3 linked regions of the Nitrobacter winogradskyi Nb-255 genome follow. The protein of the gene in region 1 binds, or shares a complex with, the protein of each later gene. Links are inferred from orthologs where the notes say so. Each region holds a gene or a part of one and is shown in the gene's direction. Other genes may lie near its edges.

What was found.
Region 2: the proteins of dnaN (region 1) and NWI_RS07410 are in contact, whole or in part, in a solved structure (PDB 1OK7), measured with the Escherichia coli proteins. The link is inferred for Nitrobacter winogradskyi Nb-255 from one-to-one orthologs.
Region 3: the proteins of dnaN (region 1) and NWI_RS01925 are in contact, whole or in part, in a cryo-EM structure (PDB 8GIZ), measured with the Escherichia coli proteins. The link is inferred for Nitrobacter winogradskyi Nb-255 from one-to-one orthologs.

What each region holds. Positions count from the first base shown.
Region 1 is NC_007406.1:664-7,747, forward strand. Bases 712-3,606 are described here. They hold dnaN (DNA polymerase III subunit beta), read left to right. Parts: upstream 712-1,547; coding sequence 1,548-2,666; downstream 2,667-3,606. Other genes in these bases: dnaA (chromosomal replication initiator protein DnaA), read left to right, coding at 712-1,331; recF (DNA replication/repair protein RecF), read left to right, coding at 2,740-3,606. In the rest of the region: more of dnaA, read left to right, coding at 1-711; more of recF, read left to right, coding at 3,607-3,885; gyrB (DNA topoisomerase (ATP-hydrolyzing) subunit B), read left to right, coding at 4,149-6,590; NWI_RS00035 (PAN domain-containing protein), read right to left, coding at 6,640-7,084. UniProt on the Escherichia coli protein: Confers DNA tethering and processivity to DNA polymerases and other proteins. Acts as a clamp, forming a ring around DNA (a reaction catalyzed by the clamp-loading complex) which diffuses in an ATP-independent manner freely and bidirectionally along dsDNA.
Region 2 is NC_007406.1:1,550,460-1,557,522, reverse strand. Bases 1-2,874 are described here. They hold NWI_RS07410 (DNA polymerase IV), read left to right. Parts: upstream 1-729; coding sequence 730-2,019; downstream 2,020-2,874. Other genes in these bases: NWI_RS07405 (cell envelope integrity EipB family protein), read right to left, coding at 2,070-2,874; NWI_RS07415 (DUF3572 domain-containing protein), read left to right, coding at 434-733; NWI_RS07420 (response regulator), read right to left, coding at 1-206. In the rest of the region: more of NWI_RS07405, read right to left, coding at 2,875-2,957; NWI_RS07400 (RidA family protein), read left to right, coding at 3,292-3,759; NWI_RS07395 (glycerophosphodiester phosphodiesterase), read left to right, coding at 3,766-4,518; NWI_RS07390 (GNAT family N-acetyltransferase), read left to right, coding at 4,650-5,894; tsaA (tRNA (N6-threonylcarbamoyladenosine(37)-N6)-methyltransferase TrmO), read right to left, coding at 5,909-6,391; NWI_RS07380 (lytic transglycosylase domain-containing protein), read right to left, coding at 6,475-7,063. UniProt on the Escherichia coli protein: Poorly processive, error-prone DNA polymerase involved in translesion repair and untargeted mutagenesis. Copies undamaged DNA at stalled replication forks, which arise in vivo from mismatched or misaligned primer ends.
Region 3 is NC_007406.1:411,327-418,410, reverse strand. The notes cover bases 1,991-4,885. They hold NWI_RS01925 (DNA polymerase III subunit gamma/tau), read left to right. Parts: upstream 1,991-2,467; coding sequence 2,468-4,303; downstream 4,304-4,885. Other genes in these bases: NWI_RS01920 (YbaB/EbfC family nucleoid-associated protein), read left to right, coding at 4,488-4,808; NWI_RS01930 (HIT domain-containing protein), read right to left, coding at 1,991-2,103. In the rest of the region: gloB (hydroxyacylglutathione hydrolase), read left to right, coding at 1-684; NWI_RS01935 (cupin domain-containing protein), read left to right, coding at 700-1,107; more of NWI_RS01930, read right to left, coding at 1,687-1,990; recombination mediator RecR, read left to right, coding at 4,959-5,564. UniProt on the Escherichia coli protein: Part of the beta sliding clamp loading complex, which hydrolyzes ATP to load the beta clamp onto primed DNA to form the DNA replication pre-initiation complex.

The sequences.
Region 1 (7,084 bases):
ATCTTGAAAGCGTGCATGGCGAGAGCGTTCGCCTGTCGGTCCCGACCCGGTTTCTGAAAAGCTGGATCCAGGCGCACTACGCCGAGCGCGTGCTGTCCTGCTGGCAAGCTGAATTACCGGACGTTCACCGGATCGATCTCACCGTGCGTTCGGCCATGCGCTGCGCCGCGCCGGTCCGGGAAGCGCCCGCGACCGATGCGCGCCACCCCGAACGCAGCGAAGGCCGGAACGGCGTTGAGTTGAAAACGGTTGCGACCGCGCCGGCGTCCGCCAACCATGACGCGCTCGGCGGCTCGCCTCTCGACCCGAGGCTGACGTTTCAAAGTTTCGTCACCGGCCGCTCCAATACGCTGGCCCACGCGGCGGCGCGGCAGGTCGCCGAAGGCCGGCGCGGCGACAGCGTGATGTTCAACCCGCTCTACATTCACGCCGGCGTGGGCCTTGGCAAAACGCATCTGCTGCAAGCCGTCACATGGGCGGGAAACGCAGGCACGGAGCGCAGGGTGCTCTACCTGACGGCGGAGAAGTTCATGTATGGCTTCGTCGCCGCGCTGAAGACGCAGACGGCGCTCGCCTTCAAGGAAGCGCTCCGCGGCATCGACGTTCTGGTCATCGACGACCTGCAGTTCCTGCAAGGCAAATCGACCCAGGCTGAGTTCTGCCACACCTTGAATGCGCTGATCGATGCGGGCCGCCAGGTGGTCATTGCAGCCGACCGGCCGCCGTCCGATCTGGAAAGCCTCGACGATCGCGTGCGGTCGAGACTCGCCGGCGGGCTCGTGGTCGAAATGGGATCGCTCGGCGAGGAGCTTCGGCTCGGCATCCTGCGGTCGCGGGTTGAAGCCGCCCGAGTCCACCACGCCAGTTTCGACGTGCCGGAGCCGGTCCTGGATTACCTCGCGAAAGCGATCACGCATAACGGCCGCGACCTCGAAGGCGCGATCAACCGGCTTCTGGCGCACAGCAAGCTCAACGCCCAGCCGGTCACGCTGGAAATGGCCGAGCGCGAGGTCCGTGACCTGGTCCGTCCGCAGGAACCCCGGCGCATCAAGATCGAGGACATCCAGCGGGTCGTTGCGCGGCAGTACAATGTAAGCCGCTCGGACCTTCTGTCCTCGCGCCGCACCGCCAACGTGGTGAGGCCGCGGCAGGTCGCGATGTATCTGGCTAAAACGCTGACGTTGCGTTCCCTGCCCGAGATCGGCCGCCGGTTCGGGGGCCGGGATCACACCACCGTGCTGCACGCCGTGCGCAAGATCGAGGCGCTGGTGTCGAAGGACACGACGCTCTCCGACGAGGTCGAACTGCTGAAACGCCAGTTGCAGGAATAGGCGCGGAGCGGGAAAAATCCTTCCGGAAAAAGCCGGACCATGGCGAACCACAGGGGCTTGCGCAGGAAGCACTTCCGCGTCACCTTACGGCCCCGCCGGATTTAGGCGATATCAGCCTTGAGCTTCGAGGCATCGCTTGAACTCCGAGGTCTCGGCGCCGCGAGTCCTCGCGGCATTTTCAGCACACGACCTGAACCTGGATCGGACGGATTTGCAATGAAGGTCACCGTCGAACGCGCGCAACTGCTGAAATCGCTCGGCCACGTCCATCGCGTTGTCGAACGGCGGAACACGATTCCGATCCTGGGAAACGTGCTGGTCCGCGCCGAGAACGCCAAGCTGTCGCTGAAGGCGACCGATCTCGATCTGGAGGTGACGGAAACGCTGGCGGCGGAAACCGGCACTGTGGGCTCGACCACGGTTCCAGCGCATATGTTCTACGACATCATCCGCAAGCTGCCCGATGGCGCGCAGATCGTGCTGGAAGGCGATGGCGACCGCTCGGTTCTGACGATCCGCGCCGGGCGCTCCCGCTTCACCCTGCAGACGCTGCCGGAGAATGATTTCCCCGATCTCGCGGCCGGCGAGATGACGCATTCTTTCACATTGGCCGCGGCAGACCTGAAGCGGCTGATCGATCGTACCCAGTTCGCGATCTCGACCGAAGAGACCCGCTATTATCTCAATGGCATCTACCTGCACGGCGCGGGCACCGCAAACAACGCGACGCTGCGCGGCGTCGCGACCGACGGTCATCGCCTAGCGCAACTCGATCTCGCTTTGCCGAAGGGCGCCGAGGGAATGCCCGGCGTCATCATTCCGCGCAAGACGGTCGGCGAGGTGCAGCGGTTGATCGAGGATAGCGAGGCCGAGATCGGAATCGAACTGTCGCAAGGCAAGATCCGCTTCACCCTCGGCAACGTCGTGCTGACCTCCAAGCTGATCGACGGCACCTTCCCGGACTACGGCCGCGTGATCCCGCAGAACAACGACAAGGAACTGGTCGTCGACAAGAAGGATTTCGAGGCCGCGGTAGATCGCGTCTCGACGATTTCCAGCGAGCGCGGCCGCGCCGTGAAGCTGGCGCTGTCAGCGGGCAAGCTCGTTCTGTCCGTGACCAATCCCGATTCCGGCAGCGCCACCGAGGAGCTTGAGGTCGAATACGCCTCCGACGCACTCGATATCGGATTCAATTCACGCTATCTCCTGGATATCGCCGCGCAGATCGAGGGCGAAGCCGCGGTGCTGAAGCTCGCCGATCCCGGATCGCCGACGCTGGTGCACGACAGGGATTCCAGGGGCGCGCTCTACGTCCTGATGCCGATGCGGGTGTGAGGAATCTCTCGGATCGCGAGGTCTCCAATTTCGCTCTCTCCCCTTGCGGGAGAGGGAAATATTGCCCGGCGTCATGATTCCCTCCCGCGTTCGCCGCCTGAGCCTCACCCACTTCCGCAACTACCGCGCCGCGACGTTCGAGACGCGCAGCAACATGATCGTGCTGGTCGGACCGAACGGTGCCGGCAAGACCAATTGCCTCGAAGCCATTTCGCTGCTGTCGCCGGGACGCGGATTGCGTCGCGCGACACGCGACGACATCGCGGACAACACCGGAGACGGCTCCTGGGCGGTGTCGGCCGAGATGCAAGGCGCGCTCGGCCTTGCGACGCTCGGCACCGGCATCGACGCGCCGGGCAATGAAGCGGCTCCAAGCGGCCGGCGCTGCCGGATCGACCGCGAGCCCGTCGCATCGGCCGCCGCGTTCGGCGACCATCTGCGCATGGTCTGGCTGACGCCCTCGATGGACGGCCTGTTCACCGGGCCGGCGTCGGACAGGCGGCGTTTCCTCGACCGTCTGGTGCTGGCGATCGACAGTGAACACTCCGGCCGCGTCTCGGCGCTGGAGCGCAGCCTGCGCTCGCGCAACCGCCTGCTGGAAATGCGTCACCACGACGATCTCTGGTGCGAGGCCATTGAGCGTAAAACCGCCGAGCTTGCGGTCGCGGTCGCGGCGATGCGCGCGCAGACCGTGACGCGCCTTACGGCCGCGCTGGAGGCGCGCGGCGGGGGCTCCTCATTCCCCGCGGCAAGCATCCACCTCGACGGCTGGATGGAGAACGCGCTGCTGACCGAGCCGGCCACTGTGGTGGAGGATCGCTACCGCGAAATCCTGCGCGCCAGCCGCCCTCGCGACGCCGCCGCCGGCCGCACGCTCGAAGGCCCGCATCTCACCGATCTGGAGGTGATCTATGCGCCGAAGAACATGCCGGCGAAGGAGGCCTCCACAGGCGAGCAGAAGGCGCTCCTGATCGGCCTGGTGCTGGCCCACGCCCGCCTCGTGGCCGAGATGACGGGCATCATCCCGCTGCTGCTGCTCGATGAAGTCGTGGCTCACCTCGATCCCGACCGCCGCGGCGCGTTGTTCGGCGAGCTTGCCGGCCTCGGCGCCCAGGTCTGGATGAGCGGCGCCGACCCGGCCGCCTTCGCCAACCTCAGTGCCGGCAGCGAAACCTTCAGGGTGGACTCCGGCCGGATCACGCGCGAGCCGCCCACGTAATGCCATAGGAACCGCTCGGGACGGGAGCTGGAGAATCCCGCAGCTTTCGTCCCCGAGGCGACGGCTCCGATGGTTGCGAATCGCGATGTGGGAAGCTTCGCGAATCGCCTGTTTCCGCCCTTGAAAAACTCCACAAAAATACCATTTATTCAATATCTTACGTGGCACAACTTTGCGCTAGTCGCGGTGCCGCTTTCGTGCCAGAAATAGACTTCTCAGCCGCATCGACCGCGTCTGTCCCGGGACACCTCTGAAGGCCTTTCATGAACGAACCTGCCCGGCAGCAAATTGCCGATACCGAATCTGTCGCGGCCATCGAATATGGCGCGGAATCGATCAGGGTGCTCAAGGGCCTCGACGCCGTGCGCAAGCGGCCCGGCATGTATATCGGCGACACCGATGACGGCTCCGGCCTGCACCACATGGTTTATGAAGTGGTCGACAACGCCATCGACGAGGCGCTGGCGGGACACGCCACCGCCGTCGAGGTCATTCTCAACGCTGACAATTCAGTCACGGTGCGCGACGACGGCCGCGGCATTCCCGTCGACATCCACAAGGGCGAAGGCGTCTCGGCGGCTGAAGTCATCATGACGCAGCTGCACGCCGGCGGAAAGTTCGATCAGAACTCCTACAAGGTCTCCGGCGGACTGCACGGCGTCGGCGTCTCCGTCGTCAACGCGCTCTCCAGCAAGCTGACCCTGCGCATCTGGCGCAGGGACAAGGAACACCTGATCGAATTCGCCAACGGCGACGCGCTGGCGCCGTTGAAGGTCGTCGGCGACGCCAACGGCAGGCGCGGCACCGAAGTCACTTTTCTCGCCTCGACCGAGACCTTCACCAACATCGAGTATGATTTCGCCACGCTGGAGCATCGGCTGCGCGAACTCGCGTTCCTGAACTCCGGGGTCAACATCCTGCTCTCGGACATGCGCCACGCCGTCGAGCGGCGCGAGCAGATGATGTACGAAGGCGGCGTGGTCGAATTCGTCAAGTATCTCGACCGCAACAAGAAGGCGATGGTGGCGGATCCGATCATGGTCCGCGCCGAGATGAACGGCATCAGCGTCGAGGCCGCGCTGTGGTGGAACGACAGCTACCACGAGAACGTCCTGTGCTTCACCAACAACATTCCGCAGCGCGACGGCGGCACCCATCTCGCCGGCTTTCGCGGCGCCCTGACCCGGCAGGTCAACGGCTATGCCGATGCCATGGCCAAGAAGGAGAGGATCGCGCTGACCGGCGACGACTGCCGCGAGGGATTGACCGCGGTGCTTTCGGTGAAAGTGCCGGATCCGAAATTCTCGTCGCAGACCAAGGACAAGCTGGTGTCGTCGGAAGTGCGTCCCGTGGTCGAGAACGTCATCAACGAGGCGCTCGCCGCCTGGTTCGAGGAGCATCCGACCGAGGCGAAGCTCATCGTCGGCAAGGTGGTCGAGGCCGCGGCGGCGCGCGAGGCCGCGCGGAAGGCCCGCGAACTGACACGGCGCAAGGGCGCGCTCGATGTCGCCTCGCTCCCCGGCAAGCTCGCCGACTGCCAGGAACGCGATCCGGCGAAATCGGAACTGTTCATCGTCGAGGGAGATTCGGCCGGCGGAAGCGCCAAGCAGGGCCGCAACCGTGAATTCCAGGCCGTCCTGCCGCTCCGCGGCAAGATCCTGAACGTCGAGCGCGCGCGCTTCGACAAAATGCTGTCGTCCGAGCAGATCGGCACGCTGATCACCGCGCTCGGCACCGGAATCGGCCGCGAGGATTTCGACCTCTCGAAGCTACGCTATCACAAGATCATCGTGATGACCGACGCCGACGTCGACGGCGCGCATATCCGCACGCTGCTCCTGACCTTCTTCTTCCGCCAGATGCCGGCGCTGATCGAGGCCGGCCATCTCTATATCGCGCAGCCGCCGCTCTACAAGGTGACCCGCGGCAAGTCCGAACGATACCTGAAGGACGAGCGCGCGCTGGAAGACTACCTGATCGAAACCGGGCTCGACGACTGCGTGTACAAGCTCGCCACGGGCGAAGACCGCGGCGGCCGCGACCTGCTGGCGCTGGTGGATGACGCCCGCGTGATCCGGAACGTGCTGCAGAATCTGCATGGCCGCTACAACCGCGGCGTGATCGAGCAGGCGGCGATCGCCGGCGTGATGAATCCGAGGATCACCGAAAATCTGGCGACGGCAACCGCCGCCGCCGATTACATCGCCAGGCGACTGGATGCGCTGGCCGACGAGGTCGAGCGCGGCTGGGTCGGCCGCTTTGTCGAGGGTCAGGGCTTTTTCTTCGAGCGCACCGTGCGCGGCGTCAAGGACGTCGCCATGATCGACGACGCGCTGCTCGGCTCGGCCGATGCGCGCAAGCTCGATGAATACGCTGGCAGGCTGCAGGAAGCCTATCCGCGCCCCGGCCTCCTGCGGCGCAGGGATACCGAAACCGCGATCCATGGTCCGGTCAGTCTGTTCGAGGCGGTGACCGACGCCGGGCGCAAAGGCGTCGCGCTGCAACGCTACAAAGGCCTCGGCGAGATGAACCCGGACCAGCTCTGGGAGACCACGCTCGACGTCAGCGAGCGTTCGCTGCTGCAAGTGAAGATCAAGGAGGTCGACGAGGCCGATGACATCTTCACCAAGCTGATGGGCGATGTGGTCGAACCGCGCCGCGAGTTCATCCAGGACAACTCGCTCAGCGCCAATGTGGACGTGTGAGCCGGCGACGCCTCACCTTCCCTCAAAAAAGCGGTAGCGCTCGCGACAGCTATCGGATGACGCCGGAGGTGAAGCCGGGTCTGCGATGCGGCGGCTTGATTTCCTTTTTCAGGAAACATCGCGCGGCTTTGCCAGCGTATCCCGGCCGCGCATAGGTCCAGGCCCGGCACTTGCTATCGGCATCGCAGGCATGCCTGCAAACCTGATCGGCGTCGGCTCTCTCGTCTTTCCTGATCTCGAAATTGCGATAGTCGCCGCCCGAGCGATCGGTGGAGGTTTCCACCGGGCCTATCCGTCGCTCGATCACGCCCGCGCCGCGGACACCGGACACGCAGCACCGATTCGCGATCCGCTGGGGCACGGCGTTCTTGAGCCAGCATACCGCGGTTTCCGACCGTTCATTCGGATAGCTGAAGCTCCAGGCGCGGCAACGGCGGTCGCGTTCGCATGCCAGGCCGCAATCGACCGGATCGCCCGACCGCAGCGGCACCCGC
Region 2 (7,063 bases), 1.6 Mb from region 1 along the record:
TTGATCCAGCGCGTGACATCCAGGCCGGATACCTGCGGCAACTGAATATCCATGAGGACCAGATCGGGACGAAGCTTGCGAACCAGATCAAGCGCCTCGAACCCGTTGCTGGTCCCGGACGTGTGATAACCATGAGCCTCCAACAGATCGCGGAAGAGCTTCATGTTGAGCTCGTTGTCTTCCACGATCAGGACCGTCTTGGCCACTTCGGCCCTCCAGTCGACTCGGTGCTCGTCCGCCCTGAGCGATAATATGCCGGCACCGCGACACTTATCCGCAAACTGGAGTTAGATTTGCACCAGAATTCGCTCTAAGTCGTTAAGACATAAGACGATCTTTATGCGAGCGGATTAGTAATTGGTTGAAGGTTCCAGGACTCGGGCATTCTGGTCCAAAGTAAAATCGATAGGTTACGGAAAGGCAAATGGTCGAGATGACAAAGCGTGTGCATAACCCGCGCGAAGCCGCTGAGTTTGTGGCCATTCAGGCCCTTTCATTTGTCGCGGCCGACGCGGAGGTTCTAGGCCGGTTTCTGGCCGAGACCGGCATCGGTCCGGAGACTCTGCGCAGTTCCGCCTCCGATCCGCATTTTTTGACCGCCGTGCTGGATTTCGTGCTGCGCGACGACGCAACCGTGAAAGCGTTCTCGGAGTCCTCGGGGCATCACCCGACCACGATCGCGGCCGCCCGACAGGCGTTCGGCGATGTTTTTCCGGAACGCGACCTCCCGTGACCGCAGGTTCGTCGGATGGTCCGTTGTGCTTTTGCCGGGATTGTCTCGCCGACCTCAGCTTTACGGCGCCCCGTTGCAGCGCGTGCGGCTCGCCCCGGCTGGTGCGACATCGCGCATTGCCGGCGCTTGCCATCGCCCACATCGATTGCGACGCGTTCTACGCCACGGTCGAGAAGCGGGATAATCCGGCGCTGGCGGACAAGCCTGTCATCGTGGGCGGCGGCAGGCGCGGCGTGGTATTGGCCGCCTGCTATACCGCCCGGACCTACGGCGTGCATTCCGCGATGCCGATGTTCAAAGCCCTCGCGCTTTGCCCCTTCGCAGCGGTGGTCCCTCCCGACATGGCGAAATATGTCAGGATCGGTCGGGATGTGCGCACCGCCATGCAGGCGCTGACGCCGCTGGTCGAGCCGCTGTCGATCGACGAAGCCTTCCTTGACCTCAGCGGTACCCGACGCGTTCACGGCATGATTCCCGCCAAGGTGCTGGCGAGGTTCGCAACAGGCATCGAACGCCAGCTCGGCATCACGGTGTCGGTCGGGCTGTCGTGCAATAAATTCCTCGCGAAGATCGCCTCGGACCTCGACAAGCCGCGCGGTTTCGCGGCACTCGACCAGGACGAAGCGCGCATCATGCTCGCGGACAAGCCGGTCGGTTTCATTTTCGGCGTCGGCCCGGCCACCCAGCAGCGACTGTCGGAGCGTGGCTTTCGGGCCATCGGCGATCTGCAACATGCCGGCGAGATCGAAATGATGAAGCAGTTTCCTGCCGACGGGCGCCGGTTGTGGCGGCTGGCGCAGGGCATCGATGACCGGCGGGTGATCGCGGATCGCGGCGCCAGGACCATTTCGAGCGAGACGACGTTCGAGTCCGATATCCGCGATTTCGCCACGCTCGAACGCCTCCTGTGGCGGCTGTCGGAGAAGGTCTCCTCGCGACTGAAGGCAAGTGAACTGGCGGGATCGACCATCACGCTGAAGCTCAAGACCACCGATTTCCGGCAAAGAACGCGGTCGCGATCGATCTCCGGTTCGACCCAGCTCGCATCCAAGATTTTCGCAACGTGCCGGGAAATGCTGACGAAGGAAGTCGATGGCACCGCTTTCCGCCTGATGGGAACGGGCGTCAGCGCGCTTCGGGCGGCATCGCAAGCCGGCGAGGCCGATATGCTGGATCTCCGCTCAGCTCATGCTGAACGGGCGATGGACGACCTGCGCAAGAAGTTCGGGAGCGCGGCCGTCATCCGGGGCCTTGTCTATGACGGGCCGGAAAAGCCACCCAGGTAATCCGGGAGCGCGGTCAAAGGACCCGCATTCCGAAGTATATCAGGCTGACATCACTTGCAGGGCTTGGCGCTCCTGACATCGCTGAGGTCGAACTTGTCCATCTTCCCGGAAATCACGAAGTCATTGTAGTCGAGCACCAACGCGCGCGAGACGCCATCCTCGAACAGCTCGAACGATATGGAGTAGTTCGGGGTCTGTTCACCGCTGGTATGTGGGGCGCCGCGTTCGTAGTAACTGACGGTGACCGGCCATCGCGTCAAGGTTTTCATCTGATCATTGGCGGTCGATGGATCAGGCGTTGATCCCGTCGCCTCCCCTCGAATGGGTTTCCCGATCACCGAAAACGTGTTGTAGACTTTCTCGCCGTTGTCCGATCCGTCATACACGGTCAGTTCGAGCACCGACTTTCCTGCCTTCGCGGCCGCAATGATGCGCTGGATCTGTTCGGTCGGAAACACCGCCTTGCCGTCGATGGTGACCGTTTTGGCGACCGGCCGTTTCAGTTTCACCGTGATTTTGCCACCCTTGCGTTCGGCGATTCCGTCGACCTCGCTCTGATCGCTGTCGTTCGCGCGGGTCACGATCTTGAAACGGTATGCCTTTCCTTCCGCATCCTCCCAGCTCGTGGAACGCATGTCGCTGAGCGTCGTCTCGCCTTCCCCGTTGTCCATTTCCGAGACCTGCCTGAAGTCCGACGTGTAACCTTCGCAGGCGCTTCCGGAAAACTTGTAGAGGATTCGCCCGCGCGCGCCGTTGATCGACGAGCTGCCTCGAGATTTCACCAGGCTCAGATTGTACAGCGCCTGATGAGAGAGAAACGAAACTCCGGCGGCGGCATACGCCGCACCACTTAGTGCCGGCAGGGACGCGGCGGCGACAATTGTCGTCAGAAACCAGGGCAAAAGGCGCGAAGCGGAGCAACGAGAATAGTGGCGCATATCATCTCTCGACGGGATTGAATCCGACCATAGTCACCGCTCAATTGCGCCGCAATTGGGGAGGCCCGCCGCAGCCCCGATTATTTGCTGTCTGTCTCGAAAGTTTGATCGGCTGCCTGTCGGGCCGCTTGGAGAACCCGCTCCAATCCGGCATTTGCTTGCATGTCGCAAGACGATAGGCGAGATAGACTCCTCAACGGATTTCGAGTGGAACGTCTATAAGAGCCTTTCCGCTTCTGATAGAATCAGAAACGGGCTCTCAGATTTTGATTTGACGCGTTTTCTTCACGCGAACCGACACCCGCTTCGCTCGAAAACGCTATAGGGGACTAACATGGCAGGAGTGATCGAGCAAAATCTGGCCGCGCAGGGCATCATCCTGCATGAACCGGCATCGCCCGTGGCGAATTACGTCGGCTTCGTTCGTACCGGCAACCTGCTGTTCGTGTCCGGACAACTCTGCCTGGACCCGGAGGGTAACCTGATCGCAAAAGGCAAGCTGGGCGCGGATGTCACCGTTGAAGAAGGTAACGCGGCCGCGCGCGGCTGCGCCATCAATCTGCTGGCACAGGTCAAGGCCGCGCTCGGCGATCTCGACAAGGTCGCCCGTGTCGTCAGGCTTGGCGGCTTCGTCAACTCCGCTCCCGATTTCGCCGACGGTCCCAAGGTATTGAACGGCGCATCGGACCTGATGGTTGCGGCGTTCGGCGAGAAGGGCCGCCACTCGCGCAGCACGGTCGGCGTCGCCGCCCTTCCCGCGAATGCGGCGGTCGAGATCGAAGGCCTTTTCGAAGTCGCCTGACCCCGAATGCGCGCGCCCGACTGGCTGACAGCACGCCCGATCGCCCACCGCGGCCTGCATGACCACGCTCGCGGGATCATGGAGAATATGCCCGGAGCGATCCGGGCCGCCATCGCCGGGAATTTCGCCATCGAGGTGGACATCCAGCTGACCGCCGACAATGAGGCCATGGTCTACCATGACGATGAACTCGGCCGGCTGACGGAAGGATCGGGGGCGTTGCGAACCGTGACCGCGGCCGAGCTCAAGCGCGTCATTTTCAAGAGCACGCCCGAAAAAATGATGTCGCTTGCGGATCTCTGCGCGCTGGTCGCGGGCCGCGTACCGCTGGTGATCGAGGTCAAAAGTCACTTTGATGGCGGTACAGATCTCGTGCGCCGCATGGCGGAGGTGCTGTCCGGCTATGACGGGCCGGCGGCCGGGATGTCATTCGATCCGGATCAGGTCATGGCGATGCGCGAGTTGATGCCGTCGCTCCCGCGCGGCATCGTCGCCGAGCGCCGCTATTCGAAGGCCGACTGGCCGGAAGCGACGTCGCGCCAGCGCGCCGCGATGACCCATCTGCGTCACGGCTTCCGCACCCGGCCGCATTTTGTCGCTTATAACGTGAACGAACTCCCTGCTCTCGCGCCTTGGATTGCAAGAAACATTTTAGGTTGTCCGTTGCTGACATGGACGGTGCGCAGCGCGGAACAGCGTGCCCGTGCCGCAAGACATGCCGACCAGATGATCTTCGAAGGTTTCTACCCGAACGCATGATCACGCGACCCTTGATGTCGCCAGGCATCGTGTCCAATCTCTGGGCGGATGCGGATCAAACATCGCACCGCCACACCGCAAGAGTCACTGCGTGCAGTGGCTGAATTCTCAAGCCGGACCGGTTCAACTCCTTGATACCACCATCTGAAATATCGCTCGAAGCTGTCGGATCCGTCAGCGAAATTCCGGCTGCGGACTGGGACGCCTGCGCTAATCCGGCCTCCGGTCCGGGCGGAGGATCCGATAGTGCAGTCCCCGCGCCTCTCCCGGATTCATCCCAAAGTTCAAAATGCCGTTATAATCCTTTCGTTTCACATGCTTTTTTCATCGCTCTCGAATCGTCGAACTCGGCCTGTTCCCGGACCGGCTGGGGACCGCGCCATCTGATCGCGCGCCAAGACGGCTCGATCGTCGGCATCGTCCCCTGCTATCTGAAATCCCACTCGCAGGGTGAGTATGTCTTCGATCACGGCTGGGCCAATGCCTATGAGAGCGCAGGCGGGCGCTATTATCCCAAGCTTCTGGTGTCGGTTCCGTTCACACCCGCCACCGGCCCCCGGCTTCTGATCCGACCCGGCAACGACGAAGCGGATGTCCGCGCCGCGCTGGCCGGCGGCCTCGTCGGCCTGTGTGACGCGACCCGCGCATCATCGGTCCACGTCACTTTTGCTCGCAAGGATGAATGGGCGTTCCTCGCGGAGAAGGGATTCCTCCGGCGCACCGACCAGCAGTTTCATTGGCGAAACGACGGCTATTCGTGCTTCGAGGACTTCCTCGCCAGCCTCAACTCGCGGCACCGCAAGGCGATCCGGCGTGAACGTCGCGATGCGCTGGCCAACGGCATCACCATCCACGTCCTCACCGGCGGCGACCTTACCGAGGAGATCTGGGACGCCTTTTTTCAGTTTTATATGGAAACGGGGACGCGCAAATGGGGCCGGCCCTATTTGACCCGGTCGTTCTATTCGCTGATCGGCCAGAGCATGAGCCGGGATATCGCCCTGATCATGGCCCGGCGCGACGGCCGCTGGATCGCGGGCGCCATCAACTTCATCGGGTCGGATACGCTGTTCGGGCGGCACTGGGGCGCCATCGAGCATCATCCCTTCCTGCATTTCGAGGTCTGTTATTATCAGGCGATCGATTTTGCGATCCAGCATCGCCTGAGAACGGTGGAGGCCGGCGCACAGGGCGAGCACAAGATCGCGCGGGGCTATCTTCCGCAAACCACCTACTCGGCACACTATATCGCCGATCCGGGGTTGCGACGCGCGGTGGGTGACTTCCTCAATCGCGAACGTCACTACGTCGCCGAAGCGGCCCGGGAACTCACGGAAGCCGGCCCTTTTCGCAAGACCGGAGACGGCGTCGCCTGATGCTGCGGACGCGTTCAGCCGGTTTCGCCATCGCCCTTCGGCGCTGACGCAAATTGGCAGCGGATCGGCTTGATGTCGAGCAGCGGCGTCTCGTCGAGGCAATCCAGTCCACGCACCAGAACCGTGGAGCCCTCGATACCCACCAGCTTCACGATCGACGTCCCGATCGGATTAGGCCGCACCGGCGACCGGAGCGCAAACGTGCCATGGGACGAGCCGCTGCTTTTGGGAACCTGCCGCACGATGTCGCGACGCGACAGATGAAGCCAGTAAATGACCTCGATGCTCTCGTATCTCTCCAGGCCCTGCAATGCCGGCTTCCAGGGATCGAATATCTCGAGGCGGCAGACCGGTCCGTCAGGCTGCCCTTGACGCGGCGCTTCCGCACGGGTTCTCCATGGCGTCCGAACGCGGCCGACGAACACCAGCCCCGCATCCGTCGGCGACGGCGGCTCGACCACGACCTCTCCCGCCCGGACTTCGTTTTCTTGTCCCATCGCCCTCGGTCCTCTTTTTTCCTTGTCCGGGCCTGTCATCCCGCCTCGATCAGAACAGCCTGCACGGCCGCACGCCCCTGATCCTACCCTTTCACGCGCGGGTTTCGCAGCACGAGGCAGGCGCCGCCAGCGCGCCGGATCCGGTTGCAGAGATCGTCGGCCTCCATACGCGAATCGGCCCCGATCCGCACCTGATAGAATGTCCGCGTGCCACGACTGCGCCATAGCGAGCCCAGCAGGCTCGGATCGCGATCGCCGATCACAGCGCCAAGGTGTCTAATGGCTCGTGCGTACATCGCCATCGCGCCGGCGCGGTTGAAGCCCGCCGCGAGCTGTACCCCCCACGGCTTGTCCGCACCGAGCTTGACGTGCTGTTCGAGGCCCGTGACAAACGGATTGGGTGCCCGTTTCAACAACGCCATCAGTTCGCGGCAACTCGTCGTGTCTGAAGGGGCTGGCGGTTTCCCGCTCTTGCCGGCGGCCGCCCAGTCCTCGATGGGCGATCCCGTGATGGCGACAACATAGTTGCGCGTCTCGGCGGGCATCGATCCCTTGCCATCAAGCCAGTCCTGCAAACGGCGAGGACCGGCGTTATAGGCCGCGGCCGCCAGTCCCAGATTGCCGAAGCGCCCACGCAGCTCGTTCAGATATTCCGCCGACTTGGGCAGGGCC
Region 3 (7,084 bases), 410 kb from region 1 along the record:
GCGATCGACGCGCCGGAGGCCGAGCCGGTCATCCAGGCGCTGGATCGCGAAGGCTGGGTGCTGACCGACATTCTGATCACCCATCATCACAGCGATCATGTCGGCGGCGTGGCGGAACTGAAACGGAAGTACGCCTGCCGGGTGGTCGCGCCGCATGACAGAAGCGCAGAGATCGCCAACGTCGACCTGCGGGTCGGCCAGGGCGACATCATCAAGGTCGGAACGCTGCTGGGACGCGTGCTGGAAACGCCCGGGCACACGCTGGATCACGTCAGTTACGTGTTCGACGACGAGAAAGTGGTATTCGCCGCCGACACCCTGTTCTCGATCGGCTGCGGACGGGTGTTCGAGGGCACCTATCCGATGATGTGGGATTCGCTTTTGAAGCTGCGCGCGCTGCCGGACAGTTTCCGGCTCTATTGCGGTCACGAATATACTGATTCAAACATAAAATTCGCCCTGACCATCGAGCCCAACAATCCGGTTCTCAAGGCGCGCGCCGAGGAGGTGACGCGGCTCCGCGCTGAAGGCAGGCCCACGGTGCCGACCCTGATGGGCGAGGAGAAGAAAGCCAACGTCTTCCTGCGCGCCGACGATCCGGCGGTGGCGGCCGGAGTGCATATGAAAGGCGCCAGCGGGGTCGAGGTTTTCGCCGAGCTGCGCGAACGCAAGAACAAGTCGTGAGTTGACGGCACGCTGATGGACATGGCGCTTTCCGCAACCGACATCATCGAACGGCTTGATCTTCAGCCGCACCCGGAAGGCGGTCACTATCGAGAGACGTTCCGCGACACCCGTACCGACGGGCATGGCCGCGCCGCGTCCACCGCGATCTACTTTCTGCTGGCGCGCGGTGAGCGCTCGCAACGGCATCGCATCGATGCGGTGGAGGTCTGGCACTATTATGCCGGCAGTCCGCTGCTGCTGCGGATCGAAGACGGCGCCGTCACGCGCACGCTCCGTCTCGGCGCGGATCTCGCCGCGGGCGAAACACCGCAGGCGCTGGTACCCGCTTTTGCCTGGCAGAGTGCGGAAAGCACCGGTGACTGGACGTTGGTGGGATGCACGGTTGCGCCGGGGTTCGAATTTTCCGGCTTTGAATTGTAGAGCGTTTTCAAGCGAAGTATGTCCTCGGGCCTGACCCGAGGATGGATTCCGGCTCGCGTGAAGAGAACGCGTCAAAACAACAATCTTGAGCTTCGCTTCGGATTCAATCAGAAGCGAACATGCTCTAGCTGTTTGATCCCGGCATTTGATGGTGCATTATTTTCCGGAGAATGGAAGGATGCGCTATGGGACAGGTTCTTCACGGGAGCGCCACGACGACAGAGGCAATCCGTCGAGCAATACAAAATAGTGAAGAGAGCCTGAGAGCGCTGTCGAAACGCTACGGGATCAAACACCTAGAGCGTTTTCGAGCGAAGCGGACACCGGTTCGCGTGAAGAAAACGCGACAAATCAAAATCATAGGACCCGCTTCTGATTCTATCAGAAGCGGAAAGGCTCTAGAGCGGGATGAGGAAAAGTGATCACGTTCATGGTTTTGGATCGATTCGATCCAAAACCATCGTGATCTAGGACCCTGATTCTCGGTGACGGCGGGCACGAAAGCGCCGTGAAATACATCTCCGCTGCATCGTCCGGCGAGATTGGTCGTGGCCTGCGGGCCAAGTCCGGACGGACGGCCTAACCGAGCCCTATCCCGCGCCGGATTGCTTCAATGATTTTCTCGAGTTCCGCCGCGTCGTATTCGCGCGCGGGCGCCGCGCCCCAGACCGGGTTGGGCCATGCGGCGTCGCTTTTGCGGCGCGCGATGACATGGACATGAAGCTGCGGCACCTGGTTGCCAAGCGCGGCCACGTTGAGCTTGTCGCAGCCTGTGATGCCCTTGAGCACCTCGGACGCGCGAGCGATCTCCGTCATCAGACGCGAGCGGTCGTCGTGATCAAGATCGATGATCTCGATCGCGCCAGCACGTCTTGGCGCCAGAATGAGCCAGGGATAGGTGGCGTCCTTGCTGAGTGCGAGGCGGCTGAGCGACAGGTCGCCGATGCCGACCGTGTCGTTGTCGAGCTGCGGGTGAAGCGACCAGGTTTCGGACATCGTTCGCCGATACTTTTCGAGGAATGCCGATGCAAACTGGCGCAGCGATCCGCCGAAATCAATGGTTCGGAACCGGTCGGTTCCGGCGTCGTCCCCGCTGCTTGCTTTCCTGTGCTTTTGGCCCCAAATAGGAAGCGGGAGATTGGCGGTGGACGAGCCACTCGCCAACCGGGTCAGGTCCGGAAGGAAGCAGCCCTAACGAGGTCCGGATCGGGTCGCTCGTCAGTCTCCTACCTGCATCTTGCCTCTTGTCGGGCGAGCCGGGTTTTTCGGAGATCCTTGCCAGCGCCGGACGCGCGCGGCCCGAAGGTTCGCTCCCTTGTTCCGCAAGCCGGCTTCGAGAGAGAAAATTGCGGATCGCTCAATGAACGACGCTGGCCATCCCCCGACGCTCCCCGATGATGCGGCCGGCCAGACCGGTCTCGACCTCGGCGGGACGCCATCCGGATCGAGCGTGCAGTACCGGGTGCTGGCACGCAAATACCGCCCGGCCTGCTTCGATGATCTCATCGGGCAGGAGGCGCTGGTGCGCACCGTGTCCAATGCGTTCGAGACGGGACGGATTCCGCAGGCCTGGATTCTGACGGGCGTGCGCGGCGTGGGAAAAACCACCACCGCGCGCATTCTTGCCCGTGCGCTGAACTACCAGCTCGCGGATGGTTCCGTGCAGGGGCCGACCATCCGGATGCCGCAACTTGGCGTTCATTGCCGGGCCATTATGGAAAGCCGGCATATCGATGTGCTGGAGATGGACGCCGCTTCTCACACCGGTGTCGACGATGTCAGGCAGATCAACGACAGCGTGCGCTATGCGCCGTCGAGCGCGCGCTACAAGGTCTACATCATCGACGAAGTTCACATGCTGTCGACGGCGGCCTTCAACGCGTTCCTGAAGACGCTGGAGGAGCCGCCGGAGCACGCGAAGTTCGTGTTCGCGACCACTGAGATCCGCAAAGTTCCGGTGACGGTGCTGTCGCGCTGCCAGCGATTTGACCTCCGGCGGGTCGAAGCCGAGGTGTTGATGGCGCACCTTGCCGCTATCGCGGCGAAAGAGAACGTCGAGGCGGAGCCGGAGGCGCTTGGCATCCTGGCGAGGGCGGCCGAAGGCTCGGTGCGCGATTCCCTGTCGCTGCTCGATCAGGCCATCGCCCATGCGGCTGGCGTGGTCCGGGCCGATGCGGTGCGGCGGATGCTGGGACTTGCGGACCGCACGCGGGTCATCGATCTGTTCGAGGCGCTGGCGCGGGGCGACATCGCGAGCGCATTCGGTGAGTTCCGTTCCCAATACGAGACCGGCGCCGATCCGGTCGTCGTGCTCAGCGACCTGGCCGAATTCGTCAACTTCGTGACGCGCATCAAGATCGTTCCGGCGATCGCCGACAACGTGGCATTCGGTGAAGCGGAACGCCTGCGGGCGAGCGATTTTGCCGTGAAACTGTCGATCCGCGTGCTGTCGCGGATGTGGCAGATGCTGCTGAAAGGAATCGCGGAAGTTCAGGGCGCGACGCGGCCGGCGGCCGCGGCTGAGATGGTGCTGGTGCGCATCGCCTATGTTGCGGACCTGCCGACGCCCGATGAGGCGATCCGGCTGCTGGATCGAAATGGCGAATCGCCGGGTGTTACTACCAACGCCGCGCCGCCCAGACCGGCCTCGGGACCGGTGTCATCCGTTCCGTCGTCGGCTGCGCGGTCATTGTCGCCGCGCGCCGCCGCGGAGACGGCCCGTCCGCAGGCTGCCGCGCCGATGGCCGGCACAGCGGGTGCGATCCCGGCGGTGCGGATAGAGAGCCTGGGCGAACTCGTGGCGCTTGCCGGCGAAAAGCGCGATCTGATCATCAAGGCCGCGCTGGAGGCCGACATCCGGCTGGTCCGCATCGAGAACGGCCGGCTTGAGGTCGCGCTGGAGCGCAGCGCGGCGCGTACGCTGGTGAACGATCTTGGGCGCAAGCTGGAACAATGGACCGGCCGGCGCTGGACGGTGATCGTTTCCAATGAGCCGGGCCAGCCGACACTGCGTTCGCAGGCGCTGTTGCAGAAGAGCGAGCGGGAGCGCGCGGCCGAGGCTGATCCGCGCGTTCAGGACGTGCTGGCGCGTTTTCCTGGCGCCAAGGTGGTCGAGGTGCGAAAGTTCGCGTTGTCGTCGCCGGATTCCGATGCCGCTCCTGACGAACTGGCCGACGATCTCGACAGCGGCGACTAGAGCGTTTCCGCTTCTGATTGAATCAGAAGCGGGCTCTATGATTTTAATTTGACGCGTTTCCTTCACGCGAACCGGTATCCATTCTCGGGTCAGGTCCGGGAACATGCTTCGTTCGAAAACGCTACAGAGCCTTGCGGCTTCTGCTATTGGAGACGGAAAGGGTTCAGCAAGAAGAGGAATGTTGATGGCTGATTTTCTCGGCATGATGAAGCAGGCGGCTCAATTTCAATCCAAGATGAAGGCCATGCAGGACGAACTCGACCAGATCGAGGTCGATGGAGCGTCCGGCGGCGGCCTTGTGACCGTGCGGATGACCGCCAAGATGGAAGTCAAGGGGATCTCGATCGATCCGTCCCTGATCAAGCCGGACGAACGTGAAATTCTCGAGGATCTTGTCGTGACCGCACTTGCCGACGCGCGCCGCAAGGCGGAGGTCGCGATGCAGGAGAAGATGCAGGCATTGACGGGCGGGCTTGGTCTGCCGCCCGGCCTCGGGTTCTCGTGATCCGCGCGTGAGGAAAACGCGTCAGGTCAGAATCTGTGAGCCTCGCTTCTGATCGCGTGAGACGCGGGAAGGCTCTGGCGTCCTTTCGAATCGAAGTTCGCGAAGGGACGCAGCGCAGTTTGGCGAACTTCGAATTCGGGACACGAGAAGATGCCGACCGCCGTCACCGGACCCGAGATCGAGCGGTTGATCCAGTTGCTTGCGAGGCTGCCGGGGCTTGGCCCGCGCTCGGCGCGGCGGGCGGCGCTGCATCTGATCAAGAAGCGCGAGGCGTTGATGGCGCCTCTGGCAAGCGCGCTGCAGGTTGCGATCGACAGGATTCGGGTTTGCGAAACCTGCGGTAACATCGACACCCGCAGTCCATGCACGATATGCACGGATGCCAGACGCGATCCGTCCATCATCGTCGTGGTGGCCGATGTCGCGGACCTCTGGGCGCTGGAGCGCGCCGGCGCCACCAATGGATTCTACCATGTGCTTGGCGCGACGCTGTCACCGCTCGATGGCGTCGGCCCGCAGGATCTCACCATCGATGCGCTGGTGGCGCGGGCCCACGATCCGCGCGTAGCGGAAATCGTGCTCGCTCTGAATGCAACCGTCGACGGCCAGACCACCGCGCACTACATCACCGATCTGCTGGGTGAGGCGAACGTGAAGGTTACGCGGCTTGCCCACGGCGTTCCGGTCGGGGGCGAACTGGATTATCTCGATGAAGGGACGCTGTCGGCCGCGATGCGTCAGCGTACGCTGTTCTAGCTGTTTGATCCCGGCATTTGATGGTGCATTATTTTCCGGAGAATGGAAGGATGCGCTATGGGACAGGTTCTTCACGGGAGCGCCACGACGACAGAGGCAATCCGTCGAGCAATACAAAATAGTGAAGAGAGCCTGAGAGCGCTGTCGAAACGCTACGGGATCAACCAGAAGACCGTCGCAAAATGGAAGAAGCGGACCTCGGTGGCCGACCTTCCGACGGGACCGAAAGATCCGCGCTCGACGGCGCTCTCATCCGAGGAGGAGGCGATCATCGTCGCCTTCCGCAAGCATACCCTGTTGCCGCTCGATGATTGCCTCTACGCGCTTCAGCCAACGATCCCGCACCTGTCGCGGTCTTCATTGCATCGCTGCCTGCACCGTCACGGCATCAGCCGGCTCCCGGAGGTCGAAGGCGACAAGCCGATCAGGAAGACGTTCAGGAGCTACCCGATCGGCTACTTCCACATCGACATCGCCGAGGTGCAGACGGCTGAGGGCAAGCTGCGCCTGTTCGTGGCCATCGACCGCACTTCGAAGTTCGCCTACGCCGAGCTCCACCAAGAGGCGGGCAAGATGGTCGCGGCTCAGTTCCTGCGCAACCTCATCGTGGCAGTTCCCTATGCCATCCACACGGTGCTGACGGACAACGGCATCCAGTTCACCAACCACGCCCGTCACAAATATGCGTTCCACCACATCTTCGATCGCGTCTGCGACGAGAACGGCATCGAGCACAGGCTCACCAGGATCAACCATCCCTGGACCAACGGACAGGTGGAACGGATGAACCGCACCATCAAGGACGCCACCGTCAAGCGCTTCCACTACGACAATCATGACCAACTGCGCCGGCACCTTCAGGACTTCATCAAGGCATACAACTTCGGCCGAAGGCTGAAGACGCTCAAAGCGCCTCACACCCTACGAGTTCATCTGCAAACGATGGACTTCAGAGCCCGATCGATTCATCATCGATCCAATCCATCAAATGCCGGGACTGAACACCTAGGTCATCGACTCATTAAATCGCAACCAGATGCGGATTGAGGCGAGCTTGATGGAGGTGAGGAAGTTGTCGTCACGTTTGTCATATCTGGTGGCGACGGCGCGATAGTGCTTGATTTTGTTGAAGAAGCGTTCGACCAGATTGCGCTTGCGATAGAGCCGTCTGTTGAATTGCAAGGCCGCAACGCGATTTGGCATCGGCTTCACATTGGCTCTCGCGCCGCGCGCGGCCAGCGTTTGACGCAGGGCGTTGGAGTCGTAGGCCCGGTCGGCCAGCAGCACGTCGCCGCGTTCGACGGTGTCGATCATGTCCTGCGCGCTACGCCCGTCATGGGCCTGGCCTTCGGTGATCTTGAGGACGATCGGCAGGCCGCAGGCATCCACCAGCGCGTGGATTTTGGTGGTCAGCCCGCCGCGCGAGCGACCCATGCAACGGGATCGCGTCTGTTTTTTTGACCGTTGGCCGCATGTTGATGCACGCGGATCGACGACGAATCGATCATTTGGATGTCGCC